Regions from separate parts of the Gracilimonas sp. B-17 genome, predicted to be linked through region 1. Evidence: riboswitches for the same ligand, from Rfam matches in the RefSeq annotation. Region 1 holds a riboswitch; the other holds the start of a gene.
The links. Region 1 has a riboswitch for thiamine pyrophosphate ahead of AC13FX_RS07355 (TraR/DksA family transcriptional regulator). Riboswitches for the same ligand answer to the same signal wherever they lie in the genome.
Positions count from the first base shown of each region.

Region 2: it holds a riboswitch for thiamine pyrophosphate, as region 1 does, so the genes downstream of both, AC13FX_RS00640 (TonB-dependent receptor) here and AC13FX_RS07355 (TraR/DksA family transcriptional regulator) in region 1, are expected to answer to the same signal.

Region 1 is NZ_JBSXOA010000011.1:567,447-572,376, reverse strand. Features, by position in the region: gene AC13FX_RS07360 (efflux RND transporter permease subunit) at 1-1,094, shown strand, start outside; TPP riboswitch at 1,369-1,461, shown strand; TPP riboswitch at 1,805-1,897, shown strand; gene AC13FX_RS07355 (TraR/DksA family transcriptional regulator) at 2,064-2,474, shown strand; gene AC13FX_RS07350 (phosphoribosyltransferase) at 2,525-3,181, shown strand; gene AC13FX_RS07345 (BCAM0308 family protein) at 3,193-3,681, shown strand; gene AC13FX_RS07340 (flavodoxin domain-containing protein) at 3,837-4,382, shown strand; gene AC13FX_RS07335 (hypothetical protein) at 4,399-4,713, opposite strand; gene AC13FX_RS07330 (hypothetical protein) at 4,910-4,930, shown strand, end outside.
Region 2 is NZ_JBSXOA010000008.1:50-4,979, forward strand. Features, by position in the region: gene AC13FX_RS00635 (alpha/beta fold hydrolase) at 135-1,064, opposite strand; TPP riboswitch at 1,852-1,945, shown strand; gene AC13FX_RS00640 (TonB-dependent receptor) at 1,998-4,454, shown strand; gene AC13FX_RS00645 (NAD(+)/NADH kinase) at 4,714-4,930, opposite strand, start outside.

The DNA of each region.
Region 1 (4,930 bases):
CCATAGCTGTGATCGAAATTCCAAACCTTTCATTTGAATATGATTTTGGAGAATTAGAACCTGAATATGAACGTTATCATGAGATGAACAGAGTAGCTTCTACAGCCTCACGGGGCCGAAGTGATCGGAACTCAGCCTACATCATTGTAAACGATCCCTCAGTAGCTATTCAGGTAGCAGATATATTGAGAAAACGTATGGATATGGATTTCAGCTCCCCCACTATCAAAGAGGTTGAGATCTTTCAGGACCGTTATCCTTTTGATGTCGATAGTGCCAATAAAAAGATCGAGCGAATTACCAAGATCAATGAATTACTGGATGACCCTTTTCTTATCAAATCTACGAACCGGGATATTCTTAGGCTTAGGGAGGCCGCTTCTACACAACATATCATACCACTAGACAGCGTACCCGATTTCATAAAGGCCCCTTTTACATCTGTTTCAGGTTTAGTTGGGAATCTTGTGATCATTCGCCCTGCCGTAGGGTTATCTGATGGGCGTAACTCTATGGATTTTGCAGATGATGTGAGCTCAGTCACCTTAGCCAATGGAATCACTTACTATGCCGGTTCTACGTCTATTGTGGCTTCAGATATGTTGCGATTGTTAATGGATGAAGCTCCGCTAATGGTTGCACTCACCATAACCTTCATTATCATATTTAAGTTGTTGATCCTTAAAAATATCAAATGGGTGATCCTGGCACTTTTACCTTTGATTGCCAGCTTTATTTGGCTATTTGGAATAATGGTCTTATTTGGCTGGAAATTGAATTTTTATAACCTCGTGGTATTTCCAACCATTCTGGGTATTGGAGACGACAGTGGAATTCATATGGTGCATAGATATAAAGAAGAAGGAAAAGGATCGATCGGAAAAGTGCTTAGGTCTACCGGAGAGCATATTAGTGTTAGCATCTTTACTACCATGCTTGGTTTCAGTGGCCTGTTGTTTTCTATCCATCCGGGGCTAAGAACGATTGGAGAACTAGCCGTTTGGGGAATTGGTCTTTCACTGCTTGCAGCTTTGGTGTTGCTGCCAAGTATCATCTTTATGATGGAATATTTATCAGGAAGTAAACAAAAATAAATCACCCTACAATATTAGCCCGGAAAATACTTACATGATATTGAGTTATTACCCTGCTTTATAAGACCCTTTCATGGTATAGATTAATAACAGATTCTTTGACTTAATGGTAGTTAGTTTAAATAAAGTGTACAATCTTCATCTCTTTAAATAGAATGAAGATCAACTGGGAAAATATGCCGCCAGTTACTGATCAGACAGGTCTTTATTGATCTTTTTAGTTAGTGTATATCGGTTATCAATAAGGAATGCCCGTTAAACGGCAAACCAGAAAGCCGACCATTGAGGGTGCTTGTAATGAGCTGAGATCATACCTCAATAACTTGATGCGGACTATACCGACGAAAGGAAATGGCCGACTTTCTAATTATTGAGTAGCCCGAAGCTTAATTGCTTCGGGCTTTTTTTATGTAATTATAGATTACGGGTAGTGCAAGTCATGAGCATTACATTTTAGGAGTGGAAATTCCTACAACCCGATTCTCCTATTCCCTGCATCTGTTCACATTGGCATGAATTACATTAGGTCAGAGTCTTTGATTTAATGGTAGTTAATTTTAAAAAACAGCATAATCTCTGATCCTTTAAATAGAACAGGGATCAACCGAAAAAAGAAGCCGTCGGTTACTGCTAAGATCAATCCAATGGATTTTTTGAAGAGTATGCTTCGGTTATCAGTAAGGAATGCCCGTTAAACGGCATACCCGAAAGCGAACTGTTGAGGGTGCTTGTAATGAGCTGAGATATTACCTCTATTACTTGATGCGGTTCATACCGACGTAAGGAAACAGTTAACTTTCTAATTATTGAGTAGCCCGCAGTATTTATACTGCGGGCTTTTTTTATACCTGGATGCAGTGAATTCTACTACAAAAAAAATAAATATCTGCTGTCAGTAAATATTCATCTGGAGTATTAAGATCAGTGAGTGGTCTTAAATTTAATTACACTAATCCCTAATTCATCGCCATGGAGATCTCTAAAGTCAATATCCCTTCTTCTCCCCTAGATAAAAGATCACTGGACTATTTCAGAAAGATACTTTTGTCTAAACGTAAAAATGCTGAAGAAGAGATCCGCTTGCTTACTGAGAATATCAACATACTGGATAATGATAATGACCCGGATTATATGCCGGCCTCTGATATTCAGGAAGCAGGAACAGATACACAAAGCGACACTCTTAATTATCAGCTCATGGAGAGAACCCGAAAATATATCAAACAAATAGACGACGCATTGGAACGCATCGATAATGGAACATTTGGTATATGTCAGGCGACAGGTCAACCCATTTCCAGGGCTCGTTTAGAAGCTGTACCACATACACGATTTAGTATCAATGCGAAAAATTCAAACCTTTCTGATTATGAAAGTTAAATTGACCAAACTGAGAGAGGCAGTCCGCCAAAACCCGGATTGAAAAACCCATGTTCAAAAACCGACAGGATGCCGCAATTAAATTGGCAAGGGCTTTAGAGAAATATAGAGAGGAGAAGCCCCTGATATTGGCCATTCCAAGGGGTGGTGTTGAGATCGGATACTACCTGGCGAAAGTTCTTAACTGCGATTGGTCTATACTCATATCTCGAAAACTGGGATATCCAGGACAACCTGAGACCGCTTTTGGTGCTATTGCAGAGGATAAAAGTCTTTTCTTCAATCCACGGATCAAATCACATCTTGATCGAAGTTTGATAGAAAAGGTTATTAAGAAGGAGCAAACAGAGATCAAGCGGCGGATCCATACTTACAGAAAAGGAGCTCCGATCCCGGATATAAAAGACCGAACCATCATCTTAGCGGATGATGGTATTGCTACAGGGGCTACTCTATTTGCTGCCATTCAAATGTGCAAAAAAGCCGGGGCTGCTAAGATCATTATTGCTGCTCCGGTATCAGGTCCTGAGATCCCAAGGCTATTGAAGGATGTTGTATCTGATGTTGTGATTCTGGAAACACCTGAGAATTTTTACGCGGTATCCCAGGCATATGAGCATTTTGAGAATCAAAATGATGCAGAGGTACTAAAATTCATTAAACGATCAAAATTCAGAAATGAGCCATTAATGCTTCAAAAGGTATAAATATAAGCTGTATGAAAGGAAAGAGATATTATTTTAAACAAGAACGTACCCGGATCTTTGACGATGACCGCCACGACCCTTACCAAAGAACGCAGAAATTGCCTGATCCTACCATTTGTCCGGATTGCGGATCTGTTTTTACTAATGGGCGATGGACTTGGAAATCCTTAGAATTTATTGATAACAAACAGATCTGTCCGGCTTGCCAACGCATCCGGGACGATTATCCCGCAGGATATATCGAGGTCGAAGGATCATTTTTTCAGTCTCATAAAGATGAGCTCCTGAATTTGATTCGAAACCTTGAAAAACAAAAATCTGAGCAACATCCTCTGGAACGTATCATCAAGATCTCTGAGTCTGATGGTAAACTGACCATTACTACAACAGGAATGCATCTGCCAAAAATGATCGGGGATGCTTTGAGGAATTCGTATGAGGGTGAACTGGATATATCCTATGATGCTGAAAGTTTAGCTCGTGTACGCTGGATCCGGTAGTTTTTTAAGGTACAGCCTACAGATTATAATTTCTGATATTCTAGACTCTCCTTTATGTAAGGGTATTCCTTACCCTCATTTTGCCAAATACCTGACCGTACCGAATCCATGCAATATATATCATTGTCCTAACTTATCACTCATATCCCATCACCATGAAGTTATTGATCGTATACGGTACTGTAGAAGGACAAACCCGTAAGATCTGTGAAAGATTAAAGAATGAAGCAAGATTGAACGGACATACAGTCTCACTGAACAATTCCACCGGTCCAAATTTAAGTCCGTTTGGCTTTGATGCAGTCATAATCGCCTCTTCCGTTCATAATGACAAATTTCAGGACTCTATTGAGCAATATGCCGGTGACTATGCAAAGGTCATGAATAATGTTGTTGGCGTCTTTGTGACCGTTAGCCTGACTGCTGCCAATGATGAACCCGAGGGTTGGGAAGAGCTTGAAGAAATTACCAAGGATTTTTTGAGCCGAACAGGTTGGCATCCAACTTTTATCGAACATTTGGCCGGAGCTATTCGATACTCAGAATATAATTTCTTTAAAAAATTTATCGCCCGTAATATTGCTCCAAGAAACAACACTCAAACCGACAATTCAGATGACCATGAATATACGGATTGGGAACAGGTAAAACGGATCTTAACAAAGATCGAAAAATCGGTATCTGAAATTAGCAGAGTGTAAGTTATTTAACTTAAGACTACTTTACATTTTTAAATGTCAGTTCATTAATAACTGCTGCATTTGTATCGGGATAAAGCAGGATATCTTCAATATGGTGATAATGAAAAGCATTGATCAAAAATAGAACGGCCCAGGTACCCTGAAATGCAAAGAATATACCATCCCCGGGTAAAAACCACAGTCCAATGTATCCATTTATGATACCTGACACCACGCCCCAGAATAAATTCCCTTGAAAAGATATACCCTCTTTTTTGATCGTTGACCCTGTAACAAATCCGATCAACAAGCCAACCGTAATAAATGAGTACAATTGCATCAATTCAGACATGATCCTCTCCCGTTTTGTTATGTGTTAAATAATATAACTCAACAGCTTTAATATTAATGCAGGGCATTACCTGACATCCACAAATAAAAAACGGCAGGGAGGAATTCCTTACAAATAGATCCACTTGTTTCCCTGAATTTATATACAACCCTTTTGCTATTATTTACTACCAATTTAACATCCGTAAAAGAAATTTATGAAAGGATTGGATCTATAT
Region 2 (4,930 bases), on a different contig from region 1:
GTAGTTACGAGTCAGGGTGGTGTCGTTGGTTGTTCTTCGCATAACAAAATATACTCGATAAATTTTGTCAACGAATTACATAACATCTACAAGGATGACAACGTTGAATGGGAATCGTGTTAGTACCCTAAAAACTATTTCCAAAAGTCACTTTCAGCGTTCAATGCCACTTCAGCCTCAGAAGGCGGATATTTGATCTGACTGATCACCATATCCCGGGCCTTTCTGGCATCCGGAAAATTGAAGAACATCCAATCATGGAACATCCCGTTAAATTCGTTGTAGTCGAACACTACCGGTTCAGATTCAGCTTTTAGCCTTAACTTTCGCGAATCGGCCAGCATGATATCGTGGGTTCCCACAAACAAAGCGGTTGGGGCAATTCTGCGAATATTACCGTAAATGGGACTCACCCTGTAATCTGTCAGATCCAGATCAGATGCATATTGTTCTCCTAATGTTCTGAGGACTTTTGGATCCATAAGTGGGTCGTCTTCTTCGATATCCTCAATAAGAGGGTTTGAAAGACTTAGGTCCAGCCAGGGAGATAAAAGTATCAATTGGGAAGGCTGAGGAACCTTGGTATTGACAAAGAACTGGCAAAGGGAATGCGCGATGCCTCCTCCATTCGAATCCCCAACAATGGTCAGGTTTTCGGCACCGTATTTTTCGAGTAGGTCCGAATAAAGGTCTGTTAAAAAATAGATAACCTCAGAGGCTGAACTTTCAGGCAGTAATGGATAATCAGGAGCTATGATATCCTGATCCAGTTTTTCACAAAGATCCCTGATCATATTCCAGTGAAACTTCATGAAGCTTTTTGTAAAACCTCCACCATGTATGAACAGGATCGCTTTATTCGACCTTTCTTCTGATGAGGAAATATTCCAGATCTTCCAAACGTCTTTTGTTTTATGACTGACCTCATACTCGTTTCTCAGGTCAGTCGGTGGCTCACTTTGAGAGGAAGGAGCCTTCCACCAATCAGAATTTAATTTTTCCTTGTAGGAAGAAATTCTCAGGGTGAAGTTGATGGTCTTTGATATCAGATCGGGTTTTCTCATCAGAGGAGTTATTAAGTTCGACTCTAAAACGGAATTACCCACCGCAACATTCAAAAATAAGTAACTCCATCTTCAGAGAGCAAATATTGAATATTGGTACTCAATCCAGATCTTTGATAACTGCCTAAAACTTCGAAGCAGCGGGGCTCAACGTAAGCACTGTCTGCCTAGTTAAACTTTGAGATTCTTCGCGGCAAGCCTCCCAACCCTACTTCAAACACCACTTCGCTCAGAATGACGAAGAGAGGAGTGAATGGTGTGAAATTAAGTTGTCATCCCGAGTGCGCGCTGACTTGTAAGGGGTTAAGATGTTGAACACGAGGGATCTCAAAGTGAGTACTACCTGCCAGATCTAAGTTTGATATCCTTCGCGGCAAGCCTCCCAACCCTGCAATTAACCCCGCTTCGCTCAGAATGACAACATGGAATGGGAGTGAAACCCTAAAAAATGCCACAAAAATAATTCGGCCTTAGAAAAATGAGCGTAAAGAGTATGGCGCAATGTAGCGTTAAGAAAGAAATCATACCGCATGGTACTAGATATATGGGCAAGCCAGGAAAAGGAGCATTGATTTCTTTTAGCGAAATGGAGTCAGACTCAGCTCGGTTTTCGTAGCCGGGAGCTTTTGTTTCTTTTGGCGGTCCAAAAGAAAGGGAGAGCTAGATGAGGTTTAGTTATAAATTGTGATAGCAAATAATGATCACAATATTTAAATACACCACTTCTTCAATCAAAATTGAATGTTCCTTGTTCGATATTCTTAAGCCTCGTATCTTTAAAGCTCACAACCAAGGTTGGGGGTGCTTGCATAGCGGGCTGAGATTACACCCTGATACCTGAACCGGATAATACCGGCGTAGGGAAACCTGTTTACCGCACAGTTACGCAAGTTAACCTCCTCCATTAATTTTAAGTTTTTATGGAGGAATTCAATGTTCAATTCTATTACTGTAAGGTCGTTGTTTACGGCTTTGCTACTCACCGTACCACTACTCTTTTTAACCCATCAATCAACGCTGGCACAAACCATTTCCGGAACCGTGCTGGATGCTCAATCCAAGGAACCACTGGCAGGCGCGGCCGTACGGCAGGCAGGGACCTCCCGAGGGGTTGTTACCGAAGATGACGGCTCTTTCGAGATCAGGCTTTCTGAAAATGGAAAAAGGGCTTTACTTATTACTTACCTGGGATATAAAGACCGGGAAGTTGATCTATCTGTACCAAATAAAACAGGCGAGATCTTCATGTTTCCTGAGACCTATATCGGGGATGATGTTTTTGTGAGTGCCACCAGGGCCGATGAATCCTCACCGATCACCTATACCAATGTGGAAAGTGAAGAGATCGACCGGCGCAACCTGGGGCAGGATGTTCCCTATTTACTGCAAAGCACCCCGTCGGTCACTACAACCTCTGATGCCGGTGCCGGTATCGGATATACGGGCATCCGCATTCGTGGAGTCGACCCGGCACGTATCAATGTGACCATCAACGGGATCCCGGTCAATGATGCAGAATCTCATGCCGTGTTTTGGGTGAACCTGCCTGATCTGAGTTCTTCAACTCAGAACATTCAGATACAGCGTGGCGTGGGGACCTCGACCAATGGGGCCGGCGCTTTTGGCGGTACGATCAACCTTCAGACCAGTTCCTCCAGGGTGGCACCATTTGGAGAGATCAATACCGGTGTGGGATCTTTTAACACTCAGAAGTACAATGTGAAGCTGGGATCCGGACTCATGGAAAACGGATGGCAGTTTGAAGGCCGTCTCTCAAAAATTGATTCAGATGGATTTATCGATCGCGCCAGTTCCGATCTGGATTCCTATTTCCTATCAGCTGCCCACCACGGTGATCGCAGTTTACTGAGAGCGGATGTGTTTTCCGGTAAGGAACGCACCTATCAGGCCTGGTATGGCATCGAGGAAAGTGTACTTGAGAATGACCGTACCTTTAATGAAGCAGGAACTGAAAAAGCCGGTGAACCGTATGAGGATCAGGTTGATGACTATCAGCAGAATTATTACCAGTTGCACTATTCGTATATGCTGACCGATACCTGGAATGCCAATATCTCGGCATTTTATACCAAAGGGTTTGGGTTTTATGAGGAGTACAAAGCAGGTGAAGACCTTGAAGACTATGGCATTGAGCCGGTCCTCCCCTCTACACCAACCGAATCTGACCTCGTACGGCGCCGCTGGCTGGATAATGATTTTTATGGGACCATATTTTCAACGAAATATACCCCTAATGATACCTGGAATGTAACCTTTGGTGGTGGCTACAGCTACTATGATGGAGCCCATTTCGGGGAAGTCATATGGGCCCGTTATGCCGGAGACAGTGAAACTGAAGACCGATACTATGATAATGACGGTATCAAAAAGGATTTCAATCTTTACGGAAAACTGCAATATGGGCTCACCGATAACCTGAATACCTATGTTGACCTTCAGATTCGTAATGTTAACTACGACTTTCTTGGGAATGGATTCGTTCAAAGTTCAACCGGGGGTAACGTTCGTGACAGCCTAGTGGCTATTCAGCAGAGTGATGAACTGACCTTCTTTAATCCAAAGTTCGGATTCGTTTATAACCTGCCTGAACGTCAGCGAGTCTATGCATCCTTTGCCATAGGTGGTAAAGAGCCAACGCGTGATGAATATGTAGACTCAACCCCACAAAGCCGTCCAGATCCGGAGCGACTCTATAACGTTGAACTGGGCTATCGGGGTGATTTCAGCCGTCACTACGTGGGGGCCAATGTCTACGGAATGTTTTATCGGGATCAGCTGGTGCCCACCGGGGCGATCAATGACGTTGGTGAGATCGTCAGGGAAAATGTGCCTGAGAGTTATCGGATAGGGCTTGAACTACAGGGTGGTGTGAGTTTATCAGAGCATTTGAGCCTGTCAGCCAATGCGACCTTCAGTAGAAATAAGATCGTGGAATACACGCAGTTTACCGATCAGTATGATGCGAACTTCAACTATCTGGGTCAGCAGGCCACGACCTACGAAGATACGGATATTGCCTTTTCACCCTCTGTGATCACCAATGGTATCATCGGGTATCAATCCGGAGGACTGAATGCGGAACTGATCAGCAAGTATGTGTCCCGCCAGTATCTGGATAACACCCAAACTGATAGCCGGTCCATCGATCCCTATTTTGTAAACGATCTGAGACTAAGTTATGCTCTCGATAAAATATCTCTGCTGGAAGGTATCACGGCCACCCTGCAGGTTAACAATATTTTCAACCATGAGTATGAAACCAACGGATATACCTTTGGCTGGCTGCAGGCCGGTGAACCGGTGAACTTTAACTACTATTATCCTCAAGCCGGAACAAACTTTCTGTTTCAGGTAACCTGGAAGTTTTGATCATTCGGCAAGTAACAGACTTTAAAGGCCAGAAAGCATTCAAAAAGCCCCGCTCGTGAGATCGGGGCTTTTTCATTATTGAATATTAGCGTGGTCTAAAGTCGGCCGTAAATATGTTTGAACTCAGTTCATAGTATGAGGCGGAGCCTCAATAGGGCATTGCGCAGCAGAACTACGCAACGAGCACTGTCGGTCAACCGTCCCCGGTCTTCCGTCTAAAGTCACTCAAAACTAAACACTAAAAACTCAAAACTCTGCCCTATTCCTTGCTTCGCCGAGAATCCATTCCCCACATCAGTTTGTTGCGAAGAGTCTCGAAGTAATCCTGACCGGGGAGGTGAATAAGGTCGAAGGTCAGGTCCGATTTCAGGATCTCGATCTCAAAGGGAAAATGTTCGATCTCATGGACTTGTCCGTCATATGAAAAGAGTACCTCACTTTGCTGTTTTTCGATCCTGATCTTGAGAGGTTTGGTC